Linked DNA regions of Halorhodospira halochloris. The protein of the gene in region 3 interacts with the protein of the main gene of each other region in a pairwise test. Links are inferred from orthologs where the notes say so. Each region holds a gene or a part of one and is shown on either strand. Other genes may lie near its edges. The genes, in order: lysA, secB and HH1059_RS09925.

Region 1 (5,835 bases), 2.2 Mb from region 3 along the record:
CTCACCTAGCTACTGAGAGGCGACTGGCAGAGCTGACTCAAAAAAATTACCAAAGAGACCTTAAGGCGTTCATGAAGTTTTGTGCCGAGCGCGAGGTCGCTTCTTGGAGTAGCGTGAGCGACGCGCTAGTAAGAACGTTTATAGCCCAAGGGCGCCGTCAGGGTTTGGGTTCTGCAAGCCTTGCTCGGCGCTTGGCCGCACTTCGCTCGTTCTTCCGCTTCCTGATCAGAGAGGGTGTTCTTAACAGCGACCCTGCCCAAGATATACAGGCACCTAGAGCCAACAAAAGACTGCCCAATACCCTGGATCCAGATGAGGTCGCGGCGCTTCTGGATGGTGGAGTAAAAACCACGACGACTAATCGTGATGCAGATGATGAGCCACTGCTCATGCGTGATCGAGCCATCTATGAGCTAATCTATTCGAGCGGACTACGGCTAAACGAAGTAGTTAGTCTTAACACCGTCGACGTAGATATAGCAGAAGGTGCCGTCAAGGTCTCCGGTAAGGGTGCCAAGGAACGCATAGTTCCAGTAGGTAACTTGGCTATAAGAGCACTCAAGGCTTGGCTACCGGCGCGATCATTAATGGCAGCGGCTGATGAGCGCGCGATGTTCGTAGGTCGTCACGGTAGGCGGTTGGGGGCGCGGAATGTGCAAAAGAGGTTAAACCAACTAGCAGCTATGAATGGAGTACAGCGCCGGGTCCATCCTCACATGCTACGTCACTCGTTTGCCACGCATCTACTCGAATCAAGTGGTGATCTGCGGGCTGTTCAAGAGTTGCTGGGACATGCGAACCTCTCGACTACCCAAATCTACACCCATCTCGATTTCCAACACCTAGCGCAGGTCTACGATAATGCTCACCCGCGAGCCCGCAAAGGGGGCGAGAACGATTCATAAACCACGCTATAACTCTAGGCTATACGTTTAGCCTTTTTATTCATTCAGCTCCGTATTGGTCAACAAACGCTGTAAGGTTACGGCCGCTACCGTGCCTAGTCGACGCAGAAAGACCGTCCCTTGCCCAGCATGGTAGCGCTCAGGATCGCTGCTTCCGATTCCGAGCAGGCCTAAGGTCCTAGTGTCAGTTACTAAAGGAACAACGGCTGCGCTTGCTAATTGTCTCTCAGTTGTAGGAAAGAGGACTTGCTGTTGAGCCGTGCTAATAGCGCCACAGAGCGGTTTTTGACTATCAAAAATCTCTTGTACAGCCTCTAGCTCACTGCTGTCTGCGGCTACCACCTCTGCTATGGAATCGGTGCGTTCTTCTTCCGCCGCAGACAGGACAAGGACTATCCCCACCGCATCTGCCTGAAAGCCCTCTTGCAGCCCAGAGCGCAGACTAGCAACCGCGCTTTGCAAGTCCTCCGCTCGAATAAGCTCTATAGTCAACTCGTGGAGGCGCTCGGCTGTCCCATCGTTATGACGTGCAACGTTGAGTAGTTCATGCAAGCGTTGATTCAAAGATTGATTCTGTTCGCGCAGAACCTTTACCTGGTACTCGATGAGTGATATAGCGTCGCCACACTCATGACGCAGATCAAGTTGATTAAGGATTTGTGGATGCCGAGCAAAAAAGTCTGGATGCTCTGCTAAGTACTCCGCTACATCCGTCTCGTATACCGCTTTTGATTGTTGTTCCGGTGCGCTTTGGCTCACGCCTAACCTATATGTTTATCTCGCCGTGAAAAACCGCGCGCGCCGGCCCGGTCATCATGACCGGTTCACTGTCCGCGCGCCACCCAATCTCAAGTTGTCCACCTGGCAACTCTACATTAACCGTACTGTCAAGTAAGCCGCGCAAGCGCCCGGCCACAACCGCTGCACAGGCACCGGTGCCGCATGCCGGCGTTTCCCCGACCCCTCGTTCATATACACGCAGCATTACACTATCACGGCTTTTGACTTGCATGAATCCCACATTGGTGCGATTGGGAAATCGTGGATGTGCCCCAATAACAGTTCCTAGCTCATGCACAGGGGCTGTAGCGATATCATCAACGACCAAAACGGCATGTGGATTACCCATCGAGACAGCGCTGATGTCAACGCTGCCTGACGTAGTCTCAAGGTTGTAAGTAACCTCCTGAGCAGATGCCCTAAATGGTATCATTTCCGGCTTTAGTAAAGGTGCGCCCATATCCACGGTCACCTTGCCGTCACGGGCAATCTCAACCACATTGATGCCAAGCCCCGTCTCTACATATATCCGGGGACCGCTAACAATCCCTTCGTTTACTAAAAAACGGGCCAAGCAGCGCACGCCGTTACCACAATGCTCGACTTCACTACCATCGGCATTGAATATTCGGTAGCGTACATCTGCGCCGACATCACGCGCGGCTTCAGCTAACAAAACCTGGTCGCACCCCACACCGCGGCGTCGGTCGGATAATAGCTTTATCTGTTCAGCGCTTAGCTTTAGCGGTTGTTGCATGGCATTAAGGACAACAAAATCGTTGCCCAGCGCTTCCATTTTAGTAAAGCGCATAGACACCTATCCTAGTCGCCAACAAAGACCGATTCGCCACGCATCAGGTCGTCCAAGGTTTCACGGCGGCGGATGAGGTGGGTATGGGAGCCGTCTACCAATATCTCAGCCGGCCGCGGGCGGCTGTTGTACTGTGAGGCCATTGCAAACCCATAAGCCCCAGCGCAGCGTACAGCAAGTATATCACCAGGCTGTACGGCCAGCTGGCAGTCTGTGGCAAAGACGTCGGCAGACTCACAAATGGGGCCAACTACGTCAATACTGCGCTGGCCATCCTGACGCAGGATAATCGGCTCAATGATATGCTCCGCGTTGTAGAGGGCTGGACGCAGGTAATCATTCATACCAGCGTCAACTACCGCGAACTCGCGCTCCCCGTTTTCTTTAAGGTACTCCACCCGGGTTAGTAAAAGTCCTGCCTCAGCTACTATGGCCCGGCCTGGCTCAAATATTAGCTCTACACCCAGGTTGGCTAACGGCGTACTGACCGCAGCTACATGATTGCGCGGATCGGGGGCCTCTTCGTCGACATAACGGACACCAAGGCCACCGCCGACATCGATGTGGGCGATATTAATACCGCTATCTTGGAGGTGGGCAACAAACTCACCTACTCTTTCAGCTGCCTCGCGCAACGGGCGTGTCGACAGAAGCTGTGAGCCAATGTGAAATGCCACCCCTTTGACAGCCAAACTCGGACTCTGGGCCGCTCGCTTGTAGATGTCCTCTGCCTCAGCCAAAGGGATGCCAAACTTACTTTGGGCGAGCCCTGTGGATATATAAGGATGGGTCTCAGGGTCTATATCGGGGTTAATGCGCAGCGCAATTGGTGCACGGGTACGGCTTTCACTGGCTATTTTCTCAATGCGTTCAAGTTCAGCTGTCGATTCAACATTGAAGCACCGTATGCCAGCGAGCAAGGCACGTCGGATCTCCTGGGCACTCTTACCAACGCCCGAAAAGACAACCCGGCTAGCTTCGCCCCCTGCGCGTAATACGCGAGCAAGTTCGCCGCCAGAGACGATATCAAATCCAGCTCCAAATCTGGCGAGTAATGAGAGCAGAGCAAGATTGCCGTTGGCTTTGACTGCGTAACAAATTGAGCCGCGCTTACCCAAAGCCTCTTTATAGGCCATCAAATTTTCTTGCAACATGGCCCTAGAATAGATGTAGCAGGGCGTATCAAACCGCTTAGCTATATCCTGAATTGAGACTGACTCAGCCTGCAGTTCGCCGTTCTCGTTGCGGTAAAAGCCGTCGGCTACGGTCATTGTGTCTCCTCGGCGTTATCTTCCGGTAAGCGGAGTTCAGCCTTTTGGCCGCAGCCAATCAGGGCTAGAAAGAGTAGAGTCAAACAGGAGTAAATGCCTACCTTGGTTACTTTGCTCAGCCAGAGTTCAGCCACCCTATCCTCCTCTGCAGGGCTGCGCAGCTCGCTTCAAAACTGTTATGACCTCTATGCGGGCCATTATAGCCTCTATATCAGGTTTTGAGCTATCAATAGCCGAAGTTATACTTACTATACCAATGCATGATAAATAAACGACGGCAGACAAATGAACGATAATCCACTCTTAGGCTTACATGGAATCGGCCAGAGCGTCTGGTTCGACAATATTCACCGGGGGATGCTCCCCGACGAGTTGCAGAATATGTGTCAGCGCGATGGTCTTAGTGGGATAACTTCCAATCCGGCGATTTTTCAGAAGGCAATAGGCAGTGGCAATGACTATGATGAGGCCATTGCAGAATTGATCGCACAGGGTGAAAGCGATCCCGAGCGCATCTATGAACATCTTGCTACAAGTGACATCCGAGATGCTGCAGATGTATTGCACTCCGTATACAAACACAGTGGGGGGGCGGATGGCTTTGTCAGCATAGAGGTCTCCCCCCGGCTAGCCGATGATGTCAGTGGTACTCTTGAGGAAGCAAAGCGGCTGCTCGAGCTCATTGACCGACCCAATGTCATGATCAAAGTACCTGCTACAGAAGCCGGGGTGGCTGCTATAGAAGAGTTAACCGCTTCTGGAGTATCGGTCAACGCCACTCTCCTGTTCTCAACAGCACGCTATCGCCAGGTGGCTCAAGCCTACATTAAAGGCTTGCAAAGAAGAATCGATAGTGGCTCACCGATCGACGGTATAGCTTCTGTAGCTAGTCTGTTCATCAGTCGTATTGACGCTAAAGTTGATCCACAGCTAGAGCAACACGGTGCAGATTACAATGAATTACAAGGCCAAGCTGCTATAGCCAATGCCCGCTGTGCCTACTCTATTTTTAGAGAACTGTTCCACAGCACAGAGTTCGCCGCTCTTCGGCAGCATAGCGCTAACCCACAACGCTTGTTGTGGGCAAGCACTGGAGTTAAAGGCGACAAGTATCCTGCAACGTACTACATAGAAAACCTTGCCGGGCCCGAGACAGTAACAACCATCCCGCCGGCTACCTATGAGGCATACCGTTGCAGCGGCGATCCCGCCCCTCGTTTGCTTGAGGGAATCGATGCGGCGCCTCAGATTATCGGTAGCATCCGCACCGCCGGTGTCGAACTCGATGCTATCCTGGCGGAGTTAGAGCAGCAGGGGGTAGATGCTTTCGTTGAGGCCTACGATGCCCTGCTGCAAGACTTAAGCAACAAACTTAAGACTTTCCAATAACCGAAGGGGTGCCGGCTTTGGCTACTTACGCGATCGGAGATATCCAGGGTTGCCGGGAGCATCTGGAACGCCTTCTTGAGAGCATAAGATTTGATCCTGCCAAGGATATCATCTGGTTTGTCGGTGACTTAGTCAATCGTGGCCCCGACTCTCTTGGGGTTTTGCGACTAGTTCGCAACCAATTACGTGAGCGAGCGATCTGTGTTATCGGCAACCATGACATTCACTTGATGTCGGTCTGGAGTGGCCATGGTCGGCTCAAGAGCTCGGACACCCTGCGTGCCATCCTCAATGCCGATGACGCCGACGATCTAATAGACTGGTTGCGCCACCGTCCGGTTATGCACTTGGATGAAGAGCTCGGCTATGCCATGACCCATGCCGGCGTGCCTCCGGTATGGAGCGTGGCCGAGGCACAGTTGCGTGCTCTAGAGCTAGAAGAAGCGTTGCGTGGCGGGATAGCGTTTGAGGACCTTATGGATAACATCTACGGGAATCTGCCTACGCAATGGTCCGATGAGCTTACTGGCTACGACCGCCTACGCTATATCACTAACGCCTTCACTAGAATGCGCTTTACCGACTCGAGCGGTCGATTACTGTTGCGTTTTAAAGGGTCACCTAACGATGCCCCGAAAGACCATATCCCTTGGTTTATTACTCGTCAGCGGCTGCGTTC
Region 2 (5,801 bases), 2.2 Mb from region 3 along the record:
TGTCCATGAGGTGCTTGAAAGGGTTCGTGCCCTAGTCGATGCTGAAGGAATTGAGGGTGAAGCAGGGGTCGTTATGTCTCCAGTACCTATAGTACGTGATTACGATCCGAGTATTCCCCTACTGTATGTTGAGCGGGACCATCTCATCCAGGCCCTACTCAACCTGGTTCGCAATGCCCGGCAATCAGCGGGTCCCCAGGGCAATATAATCCTGCGAACCCGGACTCAGCGCCAAATGACTATCGCCGACAAGGTCCATAGATTGGTTGCGCGTATAGATGTAGAGGACGATGGGCCCGGTATACCGGTTGAACAACAAGAGCAGATCTTCTTCCCCATGGTCACCAGCAGGGCAGAGGGAAGCGGTCTAGGCCTGCCTATCGCGCAGAATCTGGTAAGCCGGATGGGTGGACTTATAGAGTTCACCAGCGAACCGGGGTGCACCGTATTCACTATATGGTTACCGATGGAGACTGATCATGAATGATGATCTAGGCAGTGTTTGGGTCATCGATGATGACCGGTCCATACGCTGGGTATTGGAAAAAGCCCTACAGCGCGCAGGTTATCGAGTTAGGTGCTTTGACAACGCCGACCATGCCCTGGAAGGCCTGCAACATGAACTGCCGGCAGCACTGATAACTGATATCCGCATGCCGGGAACCGATGGACATGAATTGCTAGCGCGGACTCGTGCCCAGTGTCCCGAGTTACCGGTTATAGTAATCACCGCCTACTCTGACCTTGATGCCGCGGTTAGCTCTTATGAGGGCGGCGCCTTCGAGTATTTACCCAAGCCATTTGATGTTGGTGAAGCAGTTGATCTGATCCACCGCGCCGTAGCTAGCCGTCAACCCAGTCAGCACCGAGCTGAGCAGCCAGAAGCCACAACCGAGATACTCGGTGAGGCTACGGCGATGCAGGAGGTCTTTCGGGCCATTGGTCGGTTGTCGCGCTCCAGTGTGACTGTACTGATAAACGGTGAATCGGGCACTGGCAAGGAGCTGGTTGCTAGGGCACTGCACCGACACAGCCCACGCTCTAGCGGTCCATTTGTAGCCCTAAACATGGCTGCCATACCGCACGATCTGATGGAATCCGAACTGTTTGGCCACGAGAAGGGCGCTTTTACCGGTGCACAGCAAACCCGTCGAGGTCGTTTTGAACAAGCTGATGGTGGCACGTTATTCCTAGACGAGATCGGAGATATGCCAGCCGATCTGCAGACTCGGCTGCTACGAGTGCTGGCTGATGGACAGTTTTATCGGGTCGGCTCGCATACGGCTATGCAGGTAGATGTGCGCATAATAGCTGCGACCCATCAAGATATGGATAAACGTGTCGCTGCCGGATTGTTCCGGGAAGATCTATACCATCGGCTCAACGTTATCCGTATCCAACTCCCTGCCTTGCGCCAACGCCGTGAAGATATCCCGCTGTTAGCCAAACACTTCTTAGCAACTGCAGCCCAAGAGCTAAATGTTGAGCCGAAGGTGCTCAATCCAGTTGTTGAGAAAATGCTTATGGAGCTGGATTGGCCAGGTAACGTCAGGCAGCTTGAGAATACTTGCCGGTGGTTGACAGTTATGGCGAGCGGTCAGGAAGTAGTCCCTGAAGATCTTCCTGCGCAACTGCGCGACTCCGGCCGCAATAGTTGCCAACATGCCGAACAAGAATCGTCTCAGCAACTAGATGCTGCCAACCACGCCAGTCATAAATCTGAGCCAGATGACTATGCAGGCAATGACGAACTCACCACCAATAGCGATGACTGGACGCGACCACTAGCCTTATGGGCTGAAAAAACCCTAGCGAACGGCAATCACCATATACTCGATGACGCCTTACCTAAATTGGAAAGGACTCTAATCAACGCGGCATTAGCCTATACTCAAGGCCATCGCCAAGAGGCGGCCCGACTACTAGGTTGGGGACGCAACACTTTGACGCGCAAGATAAAAGAGCTAAACATAGGAGAAAATTAGATACCCTTATACCTCAGCCTTAGGCGTCCTCTCCATAAGTTCAGTTACTGCACGTGCAGGGTCTATGGCCCCACTAACCAGACGATAAACACATGAACAGATGGGCATTTCTATAGCATAGCGCGCTGCTAAGGAGTAGAGTTCAGCGGCAGTGCGTGCCCCCTCAACAGTACTACCTACTACCTCAAGGGCTTCATCAATAGCCGCTCCTCGGCCGAGCGCCAGCCCGAAACGACGATTGCGGGACTGATCATCGGTACAGGTCAACAACAAATCACCGAGACCGGCAAGGCCGATTAGGGTGCGCGGATCAGCACCTAAGGCCGCGCCTAGCCGAGTGATTTCAGCCATTCCGCGGGTCACCAAGGCAGCCCGGGCGTTAGCTCCGAGGCCCATACCATCACTGACTCCAGTTGCTACGGCTAAGACATTCTTAACCGCACCGCCGAGCTCGACGCCGACCATATCGGGGTTGGTGTATAGGCGAAAACGCTCGCAGTGAAACGCATCAACCATCTGCGCAGCAAAATCATCACTGCTCGCTGCTACGGTCATGGCAGCTGGTAGACCTTGCCCTACCTCAGCAGCAAATGTTGGACCGGAGAGCACAGCGATTTGGGGCTCGGGGGTTATCTCCTGTTCAACGATGCCGTGCAAAAACCCGCCCGAATCGGCATCTAGCCCCTTCGTAGCCCATGCTACACGCTGCGGCCTGAAAGGTGCTAGCCGGCGTATAGTAGCGCGAAAGGCTACACTGGGGGTAGCAACAAGGATCCAGTCGCTGCCCGTAATGGCAGCAGCGAAATCAGCGGTTGGCTCAATGGTGTCAGGCAGAGGACATCCAGGCAGGTGACGCCGATTCTCACGATCGATGACCATCGCTTGGACATGATCGGCATCGCGCGCCCAGAGCCTGACCTCGTGTTGATTGTCTCCTAAGACCTTCGCTAGAGCACTGCCCCACGCTCCAGCGCCGAGTACAGCTATTCTATCTACCAAGGTAGCCCCTACTGTTGGGTGGCTTGCTGACGTTGTTGTTGGTAAAGCGCTTCGAAATTTACCGGAGCCAGTAACAGTTGAGGGAAACCGCCTTTAACTACAAGATCATTTATTGCCTCACGGGCAAAAGGAAAAAGTTGCCCCGGGCAGAACGCGCCCAGAACGCGATCAAGTTCCTGGTTCGTAAACCCCTCCAGGCGAAATACTCCACCCTGCTTAACCTCACATAGATAGGCCGTTTGCTCATTGTTCTTAGCTGTAACGGTGACAGTTAGGAGGACATCGTAGGTATTCTCATCTAAGTTTTTGGCTCTAGAACCGAGTTCTACATCGACCTGCGGCTTCCACTCAGACCGAAAGGCCTCAGGTGTGTTGGGAGCCTCAAAAGAGACATCGCTTAGATAGACTTTAGCTATCTGAAATCTTTGTTGCTGGGCATCCTGGCCACCTGCTGCTGTTGCGGAGGAATCCTTGCCGTTACCGTTAGTATTATCTTCAGCCATTTTTGATAATCCCTGACGAGTCTTGAGAGTTTGAAATGATGCTTAGCCCTTGGATTTGACATCTTCAAGTGGATACCCGGCATTAACCCAGGCGTTGAGACCGCGTTTAAGGCGATAAATTTTAGTGAACCCCTTCTTGCGAAGCTTCCTGCCCATTTTTGCGGCCTCTTTGCCGCTCTCGTCATATACAATAAGGGGTGAGTCTTCGGCGACCTGCTTGCGGAGTCTGGTCAGCAATTGCTCAATCTCCGCCTCGGGCATGTGAAAGGCCTGGGGCAAGTGTCCTTTATCGTATTCGCGGCGGGCACGTATATCGATAAACTGAGCCGATTCGCGGTTATAAAGGCGAGTGGCTTGTTCGGCGTCGATAGGTTTAACGCCACTGTACCAGTGGAACAGCTCGCCACCTATCCAGTAGATGAGGATAAGTAGGAAGGCGAAGGTCATACCCCAATTGGTCAGTGCGAAATCGATAAACTCTTCCATAGGTTAGCGGTGCCTCATCCTCAACAAAGTATCTGTGTATAGCTCAATTCTAACATTGAAAGGTTACGGGCTGGCTCAGCTACTTGAACATAGGGCATGATACCAGCAGGTTTGCCTTGCTGCAGGCTCGATTGCAGCTACGACTATTAAGTAGGAGCAAATGCCGCGCAGAATGTGGACAAAAGCATACTCTTGCACGATACGCCCAATACCTCTGATGGCATTTCTGCTCGCATTAGCAGCGCCCGGCCATGGCGCTGAGTACGATAGCGAGCGTGAGCATCTTGAGCAATTGCGGCAACAGCTCGAGGAGGTCGAACAGCAATTAGCTGAGGACCGGGCAGAGCGTGATGAAGTTGATGAACAGTTGCAGCGTCTTGACCGCAAGGTCAATCAGAGTGTTGAGCGCCTCCAGCAGTTACGTCGCCAACGTGCATCGCTGCGAGAGAGTATAGAAGAGCTTGAACAAGATTATCGGCAAGAGCAAGAAAGGCTCAGCGAGCAGCGCCAGGCACTACGTGAACAGATAGTAGCCGCATATGCAGCTGGCGAAGATGCGCAGTTGAAAATGCTACTAAATGAGACTGATCCAGGAACCGCGCAACGCCTGCTGGCCTACTATGACTACTTCCACGAGGCTCGTACCGAGCGCATCGAAGATCTGCTCGAGCAGATAAGCAGCCTTATCGATATGCGCCGTGAACTAAACGCGGAAAGAAGTGAGCTGCTAGCTCTCGAAGAGAGCGTAACTGATGAGCGTGATAATCTGCGCGAGAAGCGCGCTCAGCGCGATCGCTATCGCCAGGAACTTGAGCAAAGGATTGCCGAACGGGGACGCTCAGCTCAACAACTTGAGGCCGACGTAGCTGAACAGGAGTCGCTGCTTGAAGAGCTACGCCAACGTTTGGAAGACATTCCCGAAGATTTAGACATAGACAATTTAGCTGAGGCTCGAGGCAGTCTCCCGTGGCCAGTGGAGGGTGATGTCGAGGCCGAATTCGGCGAATCGCGTGGCGGTGGATTGGAGCGCACCGGAATTATAATTAGCGCTTCTCGCGAGTCTGAGGTAGTTGCCGTCGGTCCGGGCCGGGTTGTTTTCAGTGATTGGTTGCGTGGTCTCGGATTGCTAGTCATTATTGACCATGGCGAAGGATTTATGACTCTTTATGGCCATAATGAAGCTCTCTACGTTGAATTAGGCGATTGGATCAATGCAGGTGATCGCATCGCGACTGTAGGCAGCAGCGGAGCTCGGCAAGCCCCTGGCCTCTATTTCGAGATACGCCGTGGGGATGAGCCGCAGAATCCGATAACATGGTTACGCTAGTGGGTCATTAGCAGATTGAATAGTTCATAACCCTAAGGAGCTACAATGCATAAGCTGCGTTCCAGCTGGCTCGCCCTAATCATCGCGACTGCTTTTTTAAGCGGCTGCTTCAGCTTAAACGGCTTGGGAACAGCTCAGGCAGAAGATAATTCACAGGAGCTTTTCGAGACATCTGAGAAGCTCCCCATGGCTGAGCTGGAGCTGCTTACTGAGGTATACGGGCGTATCAAGCGGGATTATGTCGATGAAATAGAAGATGAAAAACTCTTCAAGGCGGCTATCCGTGGAATGCTAAATGAGCTAGATGCCCATACCAGTTATCTAGACGATGAGGAATTGGAAAAACTGCGCGAAGGCACGCGCGGTGAATTCGGTGGCATAGGGCTGGAACTGAGCAGCGATAATGGATTTGTTCAAGTTGTCGCCCCGATCGACGAGACGCCGGCTAGCAAAGCTGGGCTCAAAACAGGGGATATTATAACTAGGGTTAACGGCGAATCG
Region 3 (5,766 bases):
GCAATGCTCAGTCGATAATGGCCTGCCGGATAGGCTTCAGGGAGATACAACCCGCCTCTCCCAGGTGCTATTCAATCTTGTCAGCAACGCCATCAAGTTTACCGACAGCGGCTACGTCCGGGTGCATTTCTCCCGATACGATTCAAAGAGATTACAAGTCTCGGTCCAGGATAATGGTCCCGGCATTCCGGATGAGTTTCAGGAGCGGATCTTTGAGCCGTTTGATCGAGGCACCGATGCAATCAAGCATCTGCAAGGCAGCGGTCTGGGTCTGGCTATTAGTCGGCAGCTGGTTAATTTAATGGGTGGGGAAATATGGCTTCACAGCACCCCCGGCCAAGGATCGACCTTTTTCTTTACCGCCGAGCTTCCCGAGGATGAATCTGAGCCCGCAGTTGATCCTGCTCAAACTGCACCTGAATCTGCCAACGGAGCTCCTGCTGATAGGGAGAATGTTGCTGGCACGCGGGTGCTGGTCGCCGAGGATGAGCCGACTAATATCCTGCTGATCCAGGCGTTACTAGAGCGCTGCGGGGCGGAGGCCACAGTGGCCGAAAATGGTCAGGAGGCGCTTGATATATGGCAGCAGGCTGAGCAGGAGTTCGATTTGATCCTGCTCGATATGCAGATGCCGATACTCGATGGAGCACAGACGGTAAAATCACTTCGTGAAGCTGAAGTAGCACAAAACCGAGTCTATACGCCGGTAGCCATGCTCTCTGCGCACGCCAGCACAGAGGTTCGTGAGCAGTGTTTGCAAAGCGGTGCCGATACCTATATGACGAAGCCAGTACGCTTAGATTCGCTTACTGATCTGCTCAGTTGGGCAAAGCGCAGGCAGAGATAACGCCGAAAGGTGAAAACATAACCAATACGGGGGAACCTCTAAAAACTTCGCCGGCGCCACCATCCGCCCCGGTGTGGAGGTCTTGACGCCAGGGATGGCGCCATGAAGCCTCCAGGGATGGATTCACGGCGTCCTCCCCACCGGGGCTGATGGTGGCGCCAGCGAAGTTTTTAGAGGCACCCACGGGGGATAGAGATAGAAAAATTGAATTTTCCATGCTTCTCGAAGATGCCGTTATTCAAGCTCATTGGCTGAGCACCGAAGGCTCAACTTGCAGGACCTTTAAGGGGCAGCCAAAACCTAACCTCAAGACCTCCTTGCGGACGGTTGTGAGCAGCGACGCTCCCTCCATGGGCTTGAACTGCTCGCCGGACGATAGCCAGCCCCAAACCGCAGCTACCAGAATCACGCTCGCGAGCCGCGGATAAGCGGACAAATGGCTCAAACAAATCGTTCAGCCGCTCTTCAGAAACCCCCGGGCCGCTGTCAATAACGCTCACCCAGATGCCATCTTGATCCCGTTGCCAGGCAACATTTATTACCCCGCCAGCAGGGGTATAGCGCAACGCATTACGCAACACATTCTCTAAGGCCGAACGCAGCAGGTGCCGATCACCGGTTATCTGGAGGTGCGGACCATCCTCCTTGAGCACATTACAACCACTAGCCTGGGCCTCGAACTGAGCATCTTCACAAACCTGGCCTATCAGCTCATGCAGATCAACACTCTCCATGTTTGACGCACCTGCGCCACTCTCTAATCGTGCCAGAGTCAGCAACTGACCGATGAGCTGATCCATGCGCTCGATATCATTTTCCATCTTTGCCAACGCATTGCTATCGCCGCTTGTCTCCCGGCGTGCCAATTCAAGGGCTACCTGCAAGCGCGATAGTGGCGAGCGTAGTTCATGCGATATATCCCTAAGCAACCGATTCTGCGCCTCAACAAGGGACTCCAGCCGTTCGGCCATGGCGTTGAAATCACGCCCCAGGGCGGCTATCTCATCACCCCCGCGCTCTACCACCGGCACGCGGGCGTGTAGATCGCCCGAGGCCAGGGCCTGGCTCGCCCGGCGCAATCGGCGCAGTGGACGACTTAGGTAGGCAGCCAAGCCTCCTGCTAATCCTCCGGTAACCGCCAAGGCAATGACCGCCCGCAACCAAACCGGTAGACCGCCTAGCCCCTCCACCGGATGCAGCGCGATCAGATAGAAATCATGCGCACCGGCAAAATCAACTACGACCCTTTTGTAGAGCATGCCGTTAAGGCGGCCACGATCTTCGGCGGTATCGAGCAATATTTCCCGATCCTGTTGACTGAGCCCCCGCAACATGCGCCTCTGCATCCCCCGGGTAGCCAGCTCATCCTGGCCCAACAAGACAAAACGCAGCTTTTGATCGCGACTCAAAGAGCGCAGATAGCCGTGCACAGCTCCCCAGCCACCCTCCTCGGCGTAGAGGTTGCTGATTTCTTCAGCAACCTGCTCTAGTTCAGCTTGCGAAGGCAGGCTGCTCGCAGGAGCCCAATGGTGCCAACTGACCACAAATGCGCCAGCTATAATGATCCCTGTTAACCAGAGCCAGAGGAAGAGTTTAAGGAAGAGACTGCCCATTAATTACTCATCTATGCGATTTCTTTCAAGAACTTCTAGCTCGAAGCCATTTTGTTTCCCGGTTCGGAGGTCATGGCAACAGGGATGGCACCATAAAAACTCTAGGGTGCCTATAAAAACTTCGCCGGCGCCACCACCCGCCCCGGTGTGGAGGTCTTGGCGCCAGGGATGGCGCCATGAAGCCTCCAGGGATGGATTCACGGCGTCCTCCACACCGGGGCGGGTGGTGGCGCCGGCGAAGTTTTAGAGGTGCCCTCTAGGGATGGATTCACGGCGTCCTCCACACCAGGACAGTTGAATAGCACCGTAGAAAATTATTAGAGGCTCGCCCCGGGGGAGTGTTTATATGTGCCCTTACCAGAGACATACTGATAGCCTACCCCACGCACCGTCTTGATCCGCTCACTGCCATCATCAAACGGACCCAACTTGCGGCGCAGGTTGCTGATGTGCCAATCGATGCTGCGATCGTAGGGGGTTAAGGGCCTATTTAAGGCCTCACGACTGAGCTTATCCTTATCCACGGCCTGCCCTACCCGGCGCAGCAGGCAGGCGAGAAGATCCAGCTCCGCATCTGTCAGTTCAAGCGGGGTTATCGCAGCCGATTCGCAACCGCGCAAGGTTGCACGCCGCTGGCCTAAATCAAGGCACAGGTCACCGACCTGTAACTGCTCCGCGGAAGATGCCACCTCAGACTGCGTACGGCGCAACAGCGCCCGCAGCCGAGCCACTAGGACGCGCGGATTACAGGGCTTAGGCAGGTAGTCGTCGGCCCCGAGTTCGAGCCCCACGACGGTATCGACATCATCTCCCCGGGCAGTAAGCATGAGTACCGGTTGATCGTGATGACTCTGGCGCAGTCGCCGCAACACCTCAAAGCCATCGTATACCGGCAGCATTATGTCCAGAACTATTATATCCGGTCCTGCAGTATCGACCTTCTCCAGGGCCTTCTGACCATCGTAAGCAGTAACCACTTCAAACCCATCGCCAGTTAGATAATCACTAAGCATGGCGGTCAATTCTTGGTCATCATCGACAAGCAGAATCCGGGTCAAATTTGCTTTTCCTCGTTATAGGGACCTCAAAAGCTCTCCCGGAGCCACTTAACTGCCCCGTTGTTGCCCCGGTGTAGAGGTCTTGGCGCCAAGGATGGCGCCATGAAGCCTCCAGGGATGGATTCACGGCGCCATCCACACCGGGTCAGTTGAGTGGCTCCGGGAGAGCTTTTGAGGTTCCATTATGGGCTCTTTGCTATAAAACCGGACTGCTTAACAGCTTATCTCACTCTCTTTAGTTTCCACGACCCGAGCCATCTCGGCCTGGCTCGCCTCGGCCCGATTCACCCCTGCCGAACTCGCCTCGGCCTGAATCACTTCGATTGTTCGAACCGCTTCGGCTATCTCCTCGCCAATCTCCTCCACCTCCTTGACGCAAACGCTGTTCAGCACTTTCACGGAGATCTAAAAATTTCTCAAGCTGTTCGCCGGTGAGGACCTCTTTCATCTCTTCATGCATCTTATCGAGATGCCGATTGCGTATCTCAAGCAACTTATCGCGCTGCTCATCGCTCAGATCAAGGCGCTGAATTATCCGTTCCTGCATAGCGCCCCTCTCCCAGCTCTGCTCAAGCTCACCTTTGCTGTCAGAAGCCAAGACTGACGGGCTAAAGAGAGCCGCTGTAAGGCACAATATACCAGTAGAAAGGATTTGTTTACGCATAGCTAGCCACCTCCAGACAACAGTACAGCCAAGAACACTACTGTCGCGCTAAATTTCTACAGCGCTTAGTGGACAATTTACGCTGTCTGGATGTTAGTTTGGGTAGCCGCTATGCAAGTTTTTGTAAGGGGGATCAAAGTAACATTTAGGCCAGCCGAGCGTTGATCGGCTAAAAGCCGATGTCCAAGTTGGTAGGTCAGCACCAAAAGGCACCGACCCCCCTATTCTGCGAACTCAATCAGCAGATCCTTGGCTTCGATCTGACTGCCAGGCTGCACATGCACAGCCTTTATCTCTCCATCGCGCTCGGCGTGCAGACCCATCTCCATCTTCATCGCCTCGATGGTCAGCAGTAGATCCCCGGCCTTGACTCTCTGCCCCGGGGTCGCGGCCACCGCAGCCACCACTCCCGGCGTGGGGGCACCCACATGGGCTGGATTATCTGATTCAGCCTTGGGGGTCTGCACCACCTGAGCCTTAGCCTTGCTATCCGCCACATGGACGGTACGGGGCTGGCCGTTCAGCTCAAAGAAGACACGACGATTACCGTCGTCACCCGGCTCGCTAACGGTCATCAGCCGGATCTCCAGCGTCTTGCCGTACTCTATGTCGACGCTGATCTCCTCGCCCGGCTCCATGCCGTAGAAGAAGTTGCGCGTCGGCAGGGCGCTCACCGGACCATAGCGCTGAGAACGCCGCATGTACTCGGTAAAGACCTTCGGGTACATCAGGTAACCGTTGAGATCCTCATCGTCAATTTCGGCACCGTCGAGCGCCTCACTCGCCTGCTGCCGGGCCTCTTCCAGATCTAGCGGCTCGAGGTACTTGCCAGGGCGATCTTGCAACGGCTGCTCACCTTTGAGAACTTTCTGCTGGATGCCTTGCGGCCAACCGCCGGGCGGCTGCCCCAAATTACCGCGCAGCATGTCGATTACCGAATCCGGGAAGTTCACATCTACTGCCGGGTCTTCGACCTGCTCACGCGTTATCCCCTGGCTCACCATCATCAGCGCCATATCACCCACCACTTTAGAGGAGGGGGTAACCTTTACGATGTCACCGAAGATTTGGTTAGCGTCGGCATAGGCCTGCGCCACCTCATGCCAGCGCTCCTCCAGCCCCAATGAACGAGCCTGCGCCTTGAGGTTGGTGAACTGCCCACCCGGCATCTCGTGGAGGTAGACCTCGGACGACGGCGACTGCTGGCCGGTCTCGAAGGCGGCGTAGTGGGCTCGCACTTGCTCCCAGTAGTTGGAGATCGCGCGCACATTCTCCATGTCGAAGCCGGTATCTCGCTCGGTGTGCCGCAACGCCTCGACTATGGAACCGAAGACCGGCTGCGAGGTGTTACCGGAGAAGGAATCCATGGCCACGTCGGCCACATCTACGCCAACATCGGCCGCCGCAAGAATAGTGGCGCCAGCAATGCCGCTGGTGTCGTGGGTGTGAAAGTGGATCGGCAGCCCCACCTCCTCTTTGAGCGCCGGGAATAGCACCCGCGCCGCCTCCGGCTTGAGCAGTCCGGCCATATCCTTGACCCCAAGCATGTGGGCGCCGGCATCGCGCAGCTCTTTGCCCATCTTG

What was found.
Region 1: the proteins of HH1059_RS09925 (region 3) and lysA interact in binary tests that used the Escherichia coli proteins (3 or more experiments, as listed by UniProt). The link is inferred for Halorhodospira halochloris from one-to-one orthologs.
Region 2: the proteins of HH1059_RS09925 (region 3) and secB interact in binary tests that used the Escherichia coli proteins (3 or more experiments, as listed by UniProt). The link is inferred for Halorhodospira halochloris from one-to-one orthologs.

The regions. Positions count from the first base shown.
Region 1 is NZ_AP017372.2:27,423-33,257, forward strand. What follows is about bases 1,638-4,527. They hold lysA (diaminopimelate decarboxylase), read right to left. Parts: upstream 3,768-4,527; coding sequence 2,508-3,767; downstream 1,638-2,507. Other genes in these bases: HH1059_RS00130 (DUF484 family protein), read right to left, coding at 1,638-1,664; dapF (diaminopimelate epimerase), read right to left, coding at 1,672-2,502; HH1059_RS12975 (hypothetical protein), read right to left, coding at 3,764-3,901; tal (transaldolase), read left to right, coding at 4,053-4,527. Also shown: tyrosine recombinase XerC, read left to right, coding at 1-905; more of HH1059_RS00130, read right to left, coding at 942-1,637; more of tal, read left to right, coding at 4,528-5,156; HH1059_RS00150 (symmetrical bis(5'-nucleosyl)-tetraphosphatase), read left to right, coding at 5,174-5,835. UniProt on the Escherichia coli protein: Specifically catalyzes the decarboxylation of meso-diaminopimelate (meso-DAP) to L-lysine. Is not active against the DD- or LL-isomers of diaminopimelate.
Region 2 is NZ_AP017372.2:14,534-20,334, forward strand. Bases 1,741-4,596 are described here. They hold secB (protein-export chaperone SecB), read right to left. Parts: upstream 3,488-4,596; coding sequence 2,993-3,487; downstream 1,741-2,992. Other genes in these bases: glnG (nitrogen regulation protein NR(I)), read left to right, coding at 1,741-1,985; HH1059_RS00070 (NAD(P)H-dependent glycerol-3-phosphate dehydrogenase), read right to left, coding at 1,992-2,984; HH1059_RS00080 (rhodanese-like domain-containing protein), read right to left, coding at 3,530-3,973; HH1059_RS00085 (murein hydrolase activator EnvC family protein), read left to right, coding at 4,146-4,596. In the rest of the region: glnL (nitrogen regulation protein NR(II)), read left to right, coding at 1-487; more of glnG, read left to right, coding at 480-1,740; more of HH1059_RS00085, read left to right, coding at 4,597-5,300; HH1059_RS00090 (S41 family peptidase), read left to right, coding at 5,346-5,801. UniProt on the Escherichia coli protein: One of the proteins required for the normal export of some preproteins out of the cell cytoplasm. It is a molecular chaperone that binds to a subset of precursor proteins, maintaining them in a translocation-competent state.
Region 3 is NZ_AP017372.2:2,197,151-2,202,916, forward strand. Bases 1,649-4,469 are described here. They hold HH1059_RS09925 (response regulator transcription factor), read right to left. Parts: upstream 3,519-4,469; coding sequence 2,778-3,518; downstream 1,649-2,777. Other genes in these bases: HH1059_RS09920 (ATP-binding protein), read right to left, coding at 1,649-2,460; HH1059_RS09930 (DNA gyrase subunit A family protein), read right to left, coding at 3,754-4,182; HH1059_RS09935 (pyruvate carboxylase), read right to left, coding at 4,404-4,469. Also shown: HH1059_RS09915 (PAS domain S-box protein), read left to right, coding at 1-847; more of HH1059_RS09920, read right to left, coding at 1,114-1,648; more of HH1059_RS09935, read right to left, coding at 4,470-5,766. UniProt on the Escherichia coli protein: Response regulator member of the two-component regulatory system CpxA/CpxR which responds to envelope stress response by activating expression of downstream genes including cpxP, degP, dsbA and ppiA.